One region of the Comamonas aquatilis genome, then DNA from elsewhere that is predicted to be linked to it. Evidence: riboswitches for the same ligand, from Rfam matches in the RefSeq annotation. Region 1 holds a riboswitch; the other holds the start of a gene.

Region 1 (7,429 bases):
GGCCAGGGGCGTGCCGCCGGGCTCGCGCGTCAGCGTCACCACCCGGCCCTGGTCTCTGAAGGCCTGGGCCAGGCCTTCGATATGCGAAGACTTGCCGGCACCGTCAATGCCTTCAAAACTGATAAACAAGCCTTTGGGGGAAGCGGTAGTCACGGGGGATCTTTCCTTCAAAAGCACCGACAGCGCTGTGAGGCCGTGGTGCTTTTTTTCTGATTCTTCAAAACGGGTGAGACGGCCAAGCGTCTCACCACAATGCTTACTGGCCGCGCTGATAGCGGTTGACGGCTCTATTGTGCTCGTCCAGCGAGGCGCTGAAATGGCTGGTGCCGTCGCCCTTGGCCACGAAATACAGGGCCCGGGTCTGCTCGGGCTGCACGGCCGCCATCAGCGCAGCCTTGCCGGGCATGGAGATGGGGGTGATGGGCAGGCCGGGACGGGTATAGGTATTCCAGGGCGTGTCGGCCTGCAGATCGCGCTTGCGCAAATTGCCGTCAAACGCGGCACCCAGACCGTAAATAACCGTGGGATCAGTCTGCAGCAGCATGCCTATGCGCAAACGATTCGTGAAGACGCCGGCAATCTGGGCCCGGTCCGAGGCACGGCCGGTTTCTTTTTCCACAATGCTGGCCAGTATCAAGGCCTCGTCGGGCGATTTGAGCGGGGTGTTGGCGGCGCGCATGGCCCAGGCATCGGCCAGATGCCTATCCATGGCGTGCAGCGCCCGGTGCAGCACTTGCACATCGGAGCTGCCTTTGGAGAAGGTATAGGTATCCGGGAAGAAACGGCCCTCGGGTGCCACGCCTTCGCGGCCCAGCAATTTCATCAGTTCCTCGTCCGAAAGCTCGCTGCTGTCCTGCTTCAACGTGGCTTCGCGCTGCAGCGCCTGGCGCACCTGGCGCCAGTTCCAGCCTTCCACCAGCGTCACCGCACTTTGGCTGGCCTCGCCGCGCGCCAGCTTTTGCAGCAGCACATAAGGCGTCAGCCCCTGCTCGAGCTCATAGTTGCCGGCCTTGATGGCCCGGTCCTGGCCCGAGAGGCGAAACCAGAGATACAGCAGCTGCGGGTCGACCTGCACACCGGCATCCGCCACCCGCTGCGCCACGGCGCGCGGACGCGTTCCGGGCTCGATCTCCAGCTCCAGCGTCTTGGCCGTCATGGTCATGGGCTGATGCAGCCACCACCATGCAGCGCCGCCGGCCAACACGGCCAGCAGCAACAAAACCATCAGTGCACGAAAAACAGCACGCACAACCTTGATCCATTCATAAGTTACTAGCGCCGATCATAATTCAGCCATGACCCTGCCATCGACGCCGTCCCTGAACGGCATTACCGCCATTTCCCATCTGGGTGTCATCCGCGCCGTAGGCGAAGACGCAGCCAGTTTCCTGCACGGCCAGCTGACCAACGACTTTGCCCTGCTGGATATGCAGCACGCGCGCCTGGCCGCTTTTTGCACCGCCAAGGGCCGCATGCTGGCCAGCTTTGTGGGCTTCAAGCGCAGCCAGGACGAAATCCTGCTGGTCTGCGACCGCAGCCTGCTGGCGCCCACGCTCAAGCGTCTCTCCATGTTTGTGCTGCGCGCCAAGTGCAAGCTCAGCGATGCCACGGGCGAATTCTCGCTCTACGGCCTCTCGGGCACGGCCGCCGAGGCCCTCATGCCCGCAGCCCGTCCCTGGGATCGCAAGGACGTGGGCCCTGCCTCGGTGATCGCTCTGTACCCAGCAGCCGGCCAGGCCCGTGCCCTGTGGCTGGCCCCGGCGGGCACGCCAGAGCCTGCGGGCGAGACGCTGCCCGAAGCCCTGTGGCTGTGGGGCACGGTGCAAAGCGCCGTGGCCACGCTCTCGGCCCCCGTGGTCGATGCTTTTGTACCCCAGATGCTCAATTACGAGTCGGTGGGCGGCGTGAACTTCAAGAAAGGCTGCTACCCCGGCCAGGAAATCGTGGCCCGCAGCCAGTTTCGCGGCACGCTCAAGCGCCGCGCCTATCTGGTTCATGCCGATACCGCACTGAGCGTGGGCCAGGAGGTTTTTTCGCCCGAAGATCTGGAGCAGGCCACGGGCACCGTGGTCCAGGCAGCCGCTTCGCCTCTGGGCGGCTGGGATGCGATTGTCTCCATGCAAATTGCCTCGGCCTCGCGCAACGACCTGTTTGCCCACGCAGCCCTCAACGAAGGCCATGCGGCCGATGCCACGGCTGGCGCTGCGCTGCAGGTCCTGCCCCTGCCCTACGAACTGCTGGCGGACATCTAGAACCGTCCATCTTGTCCACCCGGTTTGGCATGGCGCTCTTTGGGGCGCGTTTTGCTTTGCAGAGAACGGCTTTGGGCTTTGTACACTGCGGCCATGCCAGTCCCCCGCATTTTTGTTAGCTCCGCCAAGCCTTGGCTCGTCCTGGCCTGGCTGCTGGTATTTTTGCTGACCTCGGGCTTTCAGTGGTGGCAGGAGCGCACAGAGCAGCAACTCCAGCAGTTGCAGCTGACCGAGGCCGTGCAGCGCCAGATGCTGGAAAAAATCGCCCAGCACAAGGCCCACCTCACGGCGCTGGCCACACTGGCCCCGCTCCAGAATCCCAACGGCCAGCCGACAGCCATGTGGCAGGTGGCCCGTTCCATCGAGCTGATGTACCCGCGCATAGAGCGGATCGAGCTGGTGGCGACCGACCCTTCCGCCCAGAGTGATGCCTTAAGCCCCACCTCGGACGATTGCCGCAGCCCGGCAGCGGCCCGCACCGTGGCACCGCTGCGTCCCGGCGAAAGCGACAGCCTGCCGGACAGCGCTCAGCGCGGGCGCTATCTGCTACTCAAAAAAATAGCAGCACCCGTAGGCTGGTTGTGCATGCGCATTGATTCCGCCCATTTGCTGGAGGCCGACACTCTGCCGCCCCATACCGGCTTGCGCATCGACCTCGACGGACAGCCTTTGCTGCAGCCCCAGGGACAGAGTACCGACACCCACACTTACCAGCCCATAGGCCGATTTACCTTGCAAGGCTATGGCCAGCCCCTGCAGGTGCAGTTGCTGACCCAGGCCCAGCCTCTGCTGGGCTGGCCGCGCCTGCTGCTCAGCGCCGCACTCAGCCTGCTGCTGGTATGGCTAGGCGCCCTGGTCTGGAAAAGCCGCCAGCAGGCACGCCGTCACCTGCAGCGCGCCCAGTTGCTGGCCAACGAGGCACAGCTAGCCCACGCCTCCCGCGTCAACGGCATGGGCGAGATGGCTTCAGGCATTGCCCATGAGCTGGCCCAGCCCGTGACCGCCCTGCTCAGCCAGAGCCAGGCCGCCCTGCGCGCCCAGGAGCTGGGCAAGAGCGAGCTGCTGACCAGCGCCCTGCAGGCCAATGTGCGCGAGGCCCGCCGCGCCGGGGCCATTCTGGGCCGCATGCGCAGCTACATCAGCAACACGCCCAGTCAGGCCCAGCGCCTGGATCTGTCCCAGGCCGTGGCCCAGACTCTTTTGCTGCTGGAGGGCCCGGCAAGAGAAGCCGGCGTCCAACTGCTATGGGAGCCGGCGCAGGCAGATTGCAGTGTTTGGGCCGACCCCGTGGCACTGGAGCAGGTGCTGCACAACCTGGTGCGCAATGCGCTGGAAGCGCTGTCGCAGAGCTCGGTGGATGAACCCGCCATACAGATAGCGCAGCGAGCCGACGGCCAACAAGTCAGTCTCATGGTGCGGGACAACGGCCCCGGCATAGACGCCGCCACGGCCCAGCATATTTTCGACCCCTTCTTCACCACCAAGAGCGGCGGCATGGGCCTGGGCCTGCCGCTGTGTGCCACGCTGATGGAACGCATGGGCGGCCAGCTGCAATATCTGCCACCCGCCAGCGCCGGCCCGAGCACTGCCTGGCCAGGTGCCTGCTTTGTGCTGACCCTGCCCCTGGCGACCACAGGCTCCGCCCCGGAAAACCCCATTCCATGATTTACCTGATAGACGACGACGCCTCGGTGCGCGAGGCCTTGCACCTGCTGCTGCAGACCTACGACCTGAACGTAAGCTGTTTTGCCTCGCCGGCCGATTGCCTGGCCCATCTGGACCGCAGCCAACCCGGCGTGCTGATCATGGACTTGCGCATGCCGCTGATGTCCGGCCTGCAGCTTTACGAGCAGTTGCGTGCCCAAGGCGTGGACTGGCCCGCCATCGTCATCACCGGCCATGGCGATCTGCACTCCTGCCGCCGCGCCTTCAAGGCCGGCGTCACCGACTTTCTGACCAAACCCATAGAGGAGCAGACCCTGCTGGAGGCCATCAGGAGCGCCCAGGCCACGCTGGCCCGGCAGGCCGAGCGCAACGAGGCCCGCCACCACCTGCAGGTGCTGACCGAGCGCGAACGCGAGGTGCTGGAGCTGATCACCAAGGGCCTGGGCAGCAAGGAGATCGCGGCTGCACTGGATATCTCCGTACGCACCGTGGACACCCACCGCGCCAAGCTGGCCGAAAAGCTGGGCACGGGCTCCGTGGCCGAGCAGACCCGGCTGCTGCTGTCTGCCGCGGCCCGCAGCTGAGGCCCACCCTCGGTAAAACTACCGAGAGCCGTCCGTTGGCTTGCGAATAGGCGCCAAGCGCCCGGGTTCCTACAGTTCAGTCATTGCTTTCAACCCCTGGAGCCCTGACATGAATCGCCTGAGCACTTTTGCCCTCTTCGCCCTGAGCACCCTGGCCTGCGGCGCCGCCTCTGCGGCCGCCACGGTCAGCACCCGCTCCATTGCCTCGGCCACCGCAGCCCAACTGGCCCAGCAAACCGTGACCGCCTGCAGCGCCGACGGCCATAACGTGACCGCTGCCGTGGTGGACCGCGCCGGCGTGCTGCTGGCCCTGTCCCGCGCCGATGGCGCCGGCGCCCACACGCCCAAGGCCGCCACCGCCAAGGCTTTCACCTCGGCATCGTCGCGCAACCCGACCAGCGGCATGGCCAAGACGATTCAATCCAACCCCGATGCCGCCGGTCTGGCGCAAATCCCCGGCTTTCTGGTGCTGGCCGGCGGCGTGCCCATCAAGGCGGGCAATGAGGTCATTGGCGCCATCGGCGTGGCCGGCGCGCCCGGCGGCCATCTGGACGAGGCCTGCGCACAAAAAGCCCTGGCGGCCTTGAAAGATCAGCTGCAATAAGCCGCTGCGGCCTGCTAACTCCATAAGCCAAGGCCCCAGGCCTTGGCTTTTTTGCGTTTGAGCACCCGCTCAACTGGCTAGAATCACGGCTTTCCTGCGGGAGAGCGAGGCAGGCGCCACACCTAGCGCCATGCCTCCGCCGAAGGCGCAAACTCCCATAATCGCTCAGGCACCCCGTACCGCAGGTCAAGACAGTGCAGCCCAAATAAACCGGCTGCATGAATTCGCCAACTGGAGAGCAGCCCGCAGCCCTATGCTGCAGGCTCACCGAAGGGGCAAGTGCGCCATGCAAGACTGGCGCGCGCAACTCTCAGGTACAAAGGACAGCGGGAGAGGCACGCCAGACATTCCGCTGCGGTGAATGGCTGGTTTAACCCATCAGGGCTGTCATGCTTCCTTCTGTTTCCTTGCTGGACTCGTTCCAGGCCAGCAACTTCACCGTCATGCTGGTGATCTATCTGGTGGCCATCACGGCCGAAGCCATGTCCGGCGCACTGGCTGCGGGCCGGCGCAATATGGATATCTTCGGCGTGGTCGTCATCGCTTTTGTCACCGCCCTGGGCGGCGGCACCATCCGCGACATGGTGCTGGGCCACTATCCCATAGGCTGGACGCAGCACCCCGAATATGTATATCTGGTCATTTCCTTTGGCCTGCTGACCACGCTCATCGCCCGCCATATGCACCGCCTGAAGCAGGTGTTTTTGCTGCTGGACGCCATGGGTTTGATCGCCTTCTCGCTGATTGGCTCCAACACCGCGCTGGAGTTGGGCTACCCCACCATCGTCGTCATCATGGCCGGCATGATCACCGGCATCAGCGGCGGCATTTTGCGCGACGTGCTCTGCAACCAGGTGCCCGTGGTCTTCCGCCGCGAGCTGTACGCCAGCGTCTCCCTGGCCGTGTGCCTGATGTTCCTGGGTCTGCGCGCTCTGGATGTCAGCCCCAGTATCAGCACCATCGTGTGCTTTGCCGGCGGCCTGGCCTTTCGCCTGGCCGCCATACGCTTCAAATGGCGTCTGCCGGTGTTCTCCTATCAGCAGCGCTGGGAATAAGCTTCAAGCGTGCCCTATCTTCATCCACAGCAGCCGGACGGCGCCCTTCTTTCTGCCGACCAGCTTCTGGCCGGCTGCGGCCTGCCTGCAGCCTGGGCCCAAGCCCGGCAATGGCGCGTGCTGGAGACCGGTTTTGGCTGTAGCCTGAACTTTCTGCGCATCTGGGCCGCCTGGAAAGCCGATGCGCAAGCCCCGCGCCTGCTGCACTTCATTGGCCTCAGTGCCCAGCCCCCTTCCGCCGAGGAGATACTGGGCGCCCTGTCCCAAGCCGCTGCTGACGAAGCGCTGCACCCGCTGGCCCTACAACTGGGCGCCCAATGCTGGGGGCTGCTGCCGGGTGTGCACCGCCTGTCGTTTGAAGACGGCCGGGTGCTGCTGACGCTGCATGTAGGCGATATGCACAACACGCTGCGCAAGCAGCCGCTCACTGCAGACAGCCTGCTGCTCAGCCAAGCTGACGCTTTCTCCAGCCCCGAAGCCTTGAAAAATCTGGCCCGGCATTGCCGCCGTGGCAGCATGCTGGCGCTGGGCGAACGCCATGAAGACCCCACGCTACGCGAGCAACTGACCAAGCTGGGTTTTGACATCCACAGACACAGCACAGCCCAAACGCTGCAAGCCCGCTATAACCCCCGTTGGGAGCCACGCCACAAGGACGAAGGCCTGCCGCAGCCGGTGGCAGCGCCCGGGCGCTGCCTGGTCATAGGCGCAGGCCTGGCCGGTGCGGCTGCGGCCTCCAGCCTTGCGCGGCGCGGCTGGCAGGTCAGCGTGCTGGATGCCGCCGATGAGCCCGCCGCCGGCGCCTCGGGCCTGCCCGCAGGCCTGTTTTGCCCCCATGTCTCGCCAGATGACAGTGTTTTATCGCGCCTATCCAGAAGCGGCGTGCGCACCACGCTACAGATATTGGAGCAACTGAGCCAGGCACATAGGCTGGAGCAGGGAGTGGACTGGGAGCATAGCGGCGTGCTGGAGCACGATCTGCATGAGCCCGTGAACCTGCCGCCGCAGTGGCTGGATGCCGCAGCGCCGCAGTCGCAGGCCGGCCTGCAATGGAGCTGCCCGGCCACGCCCGAACAACTGGAGGCCGCCCACCTGCCCGCTGCCAGCCATGCCCTATGGCATGAGCAGGCGGGCTGGGTCAGGCCCGCGCAACTGGTCAAGGCCTTGTTAAAGGCAGCGGGCATTCGCTGGCAAGGCAATGCGCCGGTCGCCAGGCTCGCACAGACCGACGATGCACTCTGGACGGCCGTGGACGCCGAGGGCAAGACG
Region 2 (7,429 bases), on a different contig from region 1:
CGTAGACAAGGGCAAGATCGAGATTGCCGGCATCGACATGACGCGCATGCCCGTGTGGTCGCGCTCCAAGCAGGTGGCCCGCGTGTTCCAGGACCCCATGGCGGGCACCTGCGAAGACCTGTCCATCGAAGAGAACATGGCCTTGGCCCATGAACGCGGCAATTTCCGCGGTCTGTCCAAAGCCGTCAAGGCCAGCAACCGCGACCTGTACCGCGAACGCCTGTCCACCCTGGGCCTGGGCCTGGAAAAGCGCCTGACCGACCGCATCGGCCTGCTTTCGGGCGGCCAGCGCCAGGCCGTGAGTCTGCTGATGGCGGCACTGCAGCCCTCGCGCATCTTGCTGCTGGACGAACACACGGCGGCGCTGGATCCGCGCACCGCAGACTTTGTGCTGCAGCTGACCGCGCGCATCGTGCAGGAAGCCAAGCTGACCACCATGATGGTCACGCACAGCATGCGCCAGGCGCTGGATGTGGGCACGCGTACCGTGATGCTGCACCAGGGCCAGGTGGTGCTGGACGTCAGCGGAGAAGAGCGCTCCAAGATGGATGTGCCCGATCTGCTGCGCATGTTCGAGAAGGTGCGCGGCGAAAAGCTGGCCGACGATGCACTGCTGCTGAGCTGAGTCGCCAACTTGCTATAAAAACAGAAGCTGCCAGCGCTTATATACAAGGCGTTGGCAGCTTTTTCTTTATCTAAACATGATTAATCAGCCATTGATAATGACGATATAGCTATTTTTTTCGACGATAAGAGCATATCAATCGCCCAAACAGCAGTTTGGAATGCACGACGAAACCCCTATCCGTCGTTGGTTTTTATGTCGTAAATGACGATTTGACTAGAGGCTTCAAACGTTCCGCCAGCGGCAAAAACAGACAGAAAACTCCATAACAATCAAATACTTAGGCAAATATCAGAGGCTCGATCGCAGCACGCCACGCCCGGACCGCGCAACAGCGCCTGCACCGGGCGCGTAAATCGCTCACAATCTGCACCCTGTCGGTAGCCGCTGAGGGCGATGCATGTCATCGCCGATCGCGCTGACCACCTTGATACCTGGATGCCTTGCGGCATCGGCTAAGCACAATGCATGCCATGGCACAGGCCCGCGCGGCCTGATCATCCTGGGCGGCACGCCCTGCTAAAAACACAAATCTTTCATGAGCGATAGCCAAGCAAAAACTGAAGACGGTGGCTTGCACCGTTCCCTCAAGGCGCGCCATATGTCGATGATCGCCATTGGCGGCTCCATCGGCACGGGGCTTTTCGTGGCCTCGGGCGCCACCATCTCGCAAGCCGGCCCTGGTGGCGCCTTGCTGGCCTACATGATTGTCGGCCTGATGGTTTACTTTCTGATGACCAGCCTGGGCGAGATGGCCTCGCACATGCCGGTGTCGGGCTCGTTTGCCACCTATGGCGCCAAATACGTGGACGAAGGCTTTGGCTTCGCTCTGGGCTGGAACTACTGGTACAACTGGGCCGTGACCATTGCCGTGGACCTGGTGGCTGCGCAGCTGGTGATGGCCTACTGGTTCCCCGGCATCGACGGCTTTATCTGGAGCGCCCTGTTCCTGGCCCTGATGTTCGGCCTCAACGCCTTGTCGGCCAGAGGCTTTGGTGAATCCGAGTTCTGGTTTGCGGCCATAAAGGTCGCCACCGTGCTGGTCTTCATCGCCGTGGGCGTGATGATGATCTTCGGCATTATGCAAGGCGGCTCGCCCGACGGCCTCTGGGGCGGTATCGCCAATTTCACCGCCGGTGACGCACCCTTTGTCGGCGGCTTTGCCGCGCTGATCGGCGTGGCCATGGTGGTGGGCTTTTCCTTCCAGGGCACGGAGCTGATCGGCATTGCCGCCGGTGAATCCGAAGACCCGGCCAAGAACGTGCCGCGCGCCGTGCGCAAGGTGTTCTGGCGCATTTTGCTGTTCTATGTCTTCGCCATCCTGATCATCGGTCTGCTGATCCCCTATACCGATCCCAAGCTGCTGCGCAACAACCTGGGCGATATCGCCGTCAGCCCCTTCACCTTGGTGTTCGAACGCGCCGGCCTGCTGTCGGCAGCTGCCGTCATGAATGCCGTGGTGCTGACCTCGGTGCTGTCGGCCGGCAACTCGGGCATGTATGCCTCCACCCGCATGCTTTATGCCCTGGCCACCCAAGGCATGGCGCCCAAGATGTTTGCCAAGGTCAATGCACGCGGCGTGCCGGTGCTGGCTTTGCTGGCCACCACGGTGATCGCGGCCCTGTGCTTTTTGACCAATGTCTTCAGCCCCAAGGCGGTCTATATCTGGCTGCTCAATCTCTCGGGCATGTGCGGCTTTGTGGCCTGGCTCGGTATTGCTGTGAGCCACTACCGCTTTCGCAAGGGCTGCGAAGCACAGGGCTTCGACCTCAACCAGTTGCCCTACCGTGCAGCGGCCTTCCCCTTCGGCCCGGTGTTTGCCTTTGTGCTGTGCCTGATCATCACCCTGGGCCAGAACTACGAGAACTTCCTCAGCGACAAGATCGACTGGGTGGGCGCGATTGCCACCTATATCGGCCTGCCTCTGTTCCTCATCATCTGGTGGGGCTACAAGCTGGTCAAAGGCACACGCATCGTGAAGTACAAAGACATGGACGTGCAAGGTCTGCGCTAATTCAGCCTCCTTCATGCAGCAAGGCAGCTCCGGCAACGGCGCTGCCTTTTTTCTTGCCGGCTTTGCCAGCCTCCGGACGCATGACTGCAAGGTGCAGAGAACGCGCCAAGCGTTGCGGCTTTGGTTTCAGACCCCCAGCGGCAAATCCGCCCGCTTCAGCGTGCGCAGCACAAAGCTGGACTGGCTGTGGCGTATGCCCTTGATCTTGTAGAGCTTCTCGCGCAGCAGACGCTCGTAGTCACGCGTGTCCTTGACGACAATGCGCAGCAGATAGTCGTATTCGCCCGAGACCAGATGCGCCTCCACCACTTCGGGAATCGTGGCCAGCACTTCGCCGAATTTCTCCAGCGTGTTGTCGGAGTGACTGTCCAGCGTCACCATCACCAGCACCGAATCGGCCAGGCCCAGCGCCTGGGGATTGAGCCGCACGGTATAGCCCTCGATCACGCCGGCTTCTTCCATTTTCTTGATGCGTGCCCAGCAGGGAGAGGCGCTCAAGCCCACGGCGGCGCCGATTTCCTGCAGGCTGGCCCGCGCATTGGCTTGCAAAGCAGCAAGAATCTTTTTATCCAAAGTGTCCATGGCCTTGAATTTATCGCTTTTTAAGCATTGGCAGCAAAATTTTCTGTAGCAAAGCGATATCTGCAGAAAACAAAGCAGCTTTTTCTGCACTGCAACATGCATAGTTGAGTCCATGGAAGCGGCGTTCACCAACGCAGCAAAGCCATTCAAGTGATCCCGCTGTTTACCGTCAGCGCCAGATTGTCTGATCCGCCACCGGAACCCGTTCCAGGCCGCACCACTTATCCGCAGTGGCGCGGCCTGTCGCATTCTGGGCCGCGTTGCAAAGCGCGGAGAAGACTATGCAATTGATAGCTTCTTGCGCCTTTATTCATTGGAGTTCAAGCGATTTTTATGCGCATATCTCGCAACCAGCGCCGCCGGATCGGCATGCACGACCCTCGTACAAACCCGCGCAAACCCCATGTTGCAACGCAATAACTGGCGGCTAGAATGCCTGCTGTCAGGAGAGAGTGCCCACGGGGTTTGACCCGCAACGCACCGCCGAAGGCGCAGGCTCTGCCTTTATGCAGCACCCGAACGCTCAGGCAAAAGGACTGACAAGCGCTGACGGGCGAGCGAAGCTCAGCCCACAGCGTTCCTTGCTGGAGAGAGGTGCTGCGCTTGCAGCACCCACCGAAGGAGCAAGCTGCACCCGCGTGCAGTGAATCTCTCAGGTAAAGCGGACAGCAGGGCAAGACCGCCACGCCAGGCAATGCGATATCTATTGCAATTGCCGGGCATGGCAACTCATTTGGTTTCACCACCGGAGCTTGCCCCTTGACTGCCGCCGACAACCAACCTCTGCGCCACACCCCTTTGTTCGCCCTGCACCAGCAGCTAGGCGCCCGCATGGTGGCTTTTGCCGGCTATTCCATGCCCGTGCAGTACCCCCAGGGGCTGATGGCCGAGCATCTGCACACCCGCAAGGCCGCCGGCCTGTTTGACGTGTCCCATATGGGCCAGCTGCTGCTGCGCGGTGCCGACGCTGCCGCCGCCCTGGAAACGCTGATGCCCGTGGACGTGCAAGACCTCGGCGTGCACAAACAGCGCTACGGCCTGCTGCTCAATGACCAAGGCGGCATTCTGGACGATCTGATGTTCGTCAACCGCGGTGACGATTTGTTTGTCATCGTCAACGGTGCCTGCAAGCAGGCCGACATCGCCCATATCCAGGCGCGCATAGGCCAGCGCTGCGAGGTGATTCCCCTGCCCGATCAGGCTTTGCTGGCCCTGCAAGGCCCGCAGGCCGTCACGGTGCTGGCGCGCCTGATATCCGGCGTGAGCCAGCTGGTCTTCATGACCGGCGGCCATTTTGACTGGCAAGGCCATGCGCTCTACATCACGCGCAGCGGCTACACCGGCGAGGACGGCTTTGAAATTTCCGTGCCTGCAGGCGGCGCCGAAGCCCTGGCCCAAACGCTGCTGGCCCAGTCCGAAGTCGCCCCCATAGGTCTGGGCGCACGCAACTCGCTGCGACTGGAAGCCGGTCTTTGCCTCTACGGCAACGATATAGACACAACCACCACGCCGGTGGAAGCGGCGCTGAACTGGGCCATACAAAAAGTGCGCCGCAGCGGCGGTGCGCGTGAAGGCGGTTTTCCCGGTGCTTCCATCGTGCTGGAACAGCTACAGAATCCGCAGCAGCTCCAGCGCAAGCGCGTAGGTCTGCTGGCCTTGGAGCGCATTCCCGTGCGCGAGCCTGCGGTGCTGGAGAACATGGACGGCCAGCATATCGGCCATATCACCAGCGGCCTGCTCAGCCCCACGCTCAACCAGCCCGTGGCGCTGGCCTATGTGCAGCCCGACTATGCGGCGCTGGATACCGAGATCTTCGCCATGGTGCGCGGCAAGCCCGTGCCCATGAAGGTCACGGCCACGCCGTTTGTGCCCACGAACTATTACCGAGGCTGAACCGCTGCCGTGGCCCGGCCTCTTGTTTGAGCAGGCCAATTCATCCGGCGGTGCTCAGAACGCCGCTAAAGTGCGCGCTGGACCTTTCTCAAAACACAGATTTCCCTGAATTCACCATCTGGAGCTTTCCATGAGCATCAAATATTCCAAAGAACACGAATGGATCAACACGGCTGACACCAATGCAGCCATCGTCGGCATCACCGTCCACGCACAGGATGCGCTGGGCGACGTGGTCTTTGTGGACCTGCCCGCCGTGGGGTCCACCTTCAAGGCTGGCGATGTGGCTGGCGTGGTCGAATCCGTCAAGGCCGCCGCCGATGTCTACATGCCCGTGACCGGCGAAATCGTGGAAGTCAACGAAGCCCTGCGCGACGACCCCGCCCTGGCCAACAGCGACCCTTTGAACAGCGGCTGGTTCTTCAAGGTGAAGATGAGCGATGTCAGCGAGCTCGAAGGCCTGATGGAAGAGACGGCCTATAACGACTTCGCTGCCAGCAATTGATTTTTCCACGGCCTTCGCTTTTGCGAAGGCCGTTTTTCTTTCTGCCTGCGCCCCCAGTCAGTCACAGTATTTGAGAACAGGTCCCTCCCATGCTGATGTCGCCCCCCGCTCCCGTTGCCAGCCTTGAAGCGCTGGAAAATCCCGGTGAATTCATTCCCCGCCACATAGGCATAGATGCCGCGGATGAAGCGCTGATGCTTTCCGTGATTGGCGAGGCCTCACGTGCCGCGCTGATCAACTCCATCGTGCCGCGCGCCATTGCGCGTGCCAAACCCATGGATTTGCCGGCTCCCGTCACCGAAGCCGCTGCACTGGCCGAGCTCAAGGTCATCGCCGGCAAGAACCAGGTGCTCAAAAGCTTTATCGGCCAAGGCTATTACGGCACGCATACGCCGGGCGTCATCCTGCGCAATATTCTGGAGAACCCCGCCTGGTACACGGCCTACACCCCCTACCAGGCCGAAATTTCCCAGGGCCGCATGGAAGCGTTGGTCAACTTCCAGACCATGGTCTGCGATCTGACCGGCATGCCGATTGCCAATGCCTCCATGCTGGACGAAGCCACGGCCGCCGCCGAAGCCATGACCCTGGCCAGGCGCTCGGTCAAGTCCAAGAGCCAGCGCATCGTGCTGGCCGGTGATCTGCATCCGCAGACCATTGAAGTCATACAGACCCGCGCAGCGCCAATCGGCATCGAAGTGCTGATCGCCAACAGCCAGCAGGAATGGGAAGCGGCGCTGGCCGGTGATTTGTTCGCCGCCGTCATCCAGTACCCAGCATCCAGCGGCTGGATTGCGGACTGGAAAGCCGATGTGGAAGCCATCCACGCCAAACAGGCGGCCGCCATCGTCGCCACCGATCTGCTGGCCCTGACCCTGCTGACGCCGCCCGGCGAATGGGGCGCGGACATCGTGGTGGGCAACAGCCAGCGCTTTGGTATGCCCATGGGTGCCGGCGGCCCGCACGCCGCCTTCATGGCCTGCCGCGATGAATTCAAGCGCTCCCTGCCTGGCCGCCTGGTCGGCGTGAGCGTGGATGTGCACGGCAAGCCCGCCTACCGCCTGGCCTTGCAGACGCGCGAGCAGCATATCCGTCGCGAAAAAGCCACTTCCAACATCTGCACGGCCCAGGTGCTGCCCGCCGTCATCGCCAGCATGTATGCCGTCTACCACGGCCCTGAAGGACTCAAGCGCATCGCCCAGCGCGTGGCGCGCTACACGGCCATTCTGAGCCGCGGCCTGGCGCAGCTGGGCTATGCGGCCACCCACCATGACACCGCGTTCGACACCTTGAGCCTGCACACCAAGGAAGCTACGAATTCCATAGCTGCCCGCGCAGTATCCAAGGGCGTAAACCTCCGAAAAGCCTGGGATGAGTATCTTTGCATCAGCCTGGACGAGACCACGACCCGCGCCGATGTGGAACTGATCTGGAGCATTTTCGCCAAGGACGGCCAGCCCCTGCCCAGCATCGCGGCCATGGACGAGGGCCGGCCCTCGCTGATTCCCGAATCGCAGCTGCGCACCAGCCCCTATCTGACGCACCCGGTCTTCAACACCCACCATTCCGAAACCGCCATGCTGCGCTATATCCGCAGCCTGAGTGACAAGGATCTGGCACTGGACCGCTCCATGATCCCACTGGGCTCGTGCACCATGAAGCTCAACGCCACCAGCGAGATGATTCCCATCACCTGGCCAGAGTTCGCCAACATGCACCCGTTTGCGCCCGCCAGCCAGCTGCAAGGCTATGCCGAGCTGGATCAGCAGCTGCGCGATTGGCTATGCCAGGCCACGGGCTATGCGGGCAT

The links. A riboswitch is a leader RNA that binds a small molecule or an ion and turns the genes downstream of it on or off. The one in region 1 is predicted to bind glycine.
Region 2: it holds a riboswitch for glycine, as region 1 does, so the genes downstream of both, gcvT (glycine cleavage system aminomethyltransferase GcvT) here and ACNAZA_RS14930 (trimeric intracellular cation channel family protein) in region 1, are expected to answer to the same signal.

The regions. Positions count from the first base shown of each region.
Region 1 covers NZ_CBCSIW010000013.1:13,752-21,180, forward strand. The annotation lists gene tmk (dTMP kinase) at 1-153, opposite strand, end outside; gene mltG (endolytic transglycosylase MltG) at 257-1,249, opposite strand; gene ygfZ (CAF17-like 4Fe-4S cluster assembly/insertion protein YgfZ) at 1,296-2,252, shown strand; gene ACNAZA_RS14915 (sensor histidine kinase) at 2,346-3,917, shown strand; gene ACNAZA_RS14920 (response regulator transcription factor) at 3,914-4,501, shown strand; gene ACNAZA_RS14925 (GlcG/HbpS family heme-binding protein) at 4,611-5,105, shown strand; glycine riboswitch at 5,193-5,297, shown strand; glycine riboswitch at 5,327-5,442, shown strand; gene ACNAZA_RS14930 (trimeric intracellular cation channel family protein) at 5,495-6,160, shown strand; gene mnmC1 (FAD-dependent 5-carboxymethylaminomethyl-2-thiouridine(34) oxidoreductase MnmC1) at 6,170-7,429, shown strand, end outside.
Region 2 covers NZ_CBCSIW010000002.1:326,833-334,261, reverse strand. The annotation lists gene ACNAZA_RS04520 (ABC transporter ATP-binding protein) at 1-625, shown strand, start outside; gene ACNAZA_RS04515 (amino acid permease) at 1,164-2,639, shown strand; gene ACNAZA_RS04510 (Lrp/AsnC family transcriptional regulator) at 2,766-3,221, opposite strand; glycine riboswitch at 3,655-3,770, shown strand; glycine riboswitch at 3,796-3,900, shown strand; gene gcvT (glycine cleavage system aminomethyltransferase GcvT) at 3,981-5,114, shown strand; gene gcvH (glycine cleavage system protein GcvH) at 5,245-5,619, shown strand; gene gcvP (aminomethyl-transferring glycine dehydrogenase) at 5,709-7,429, shown strand, end outside.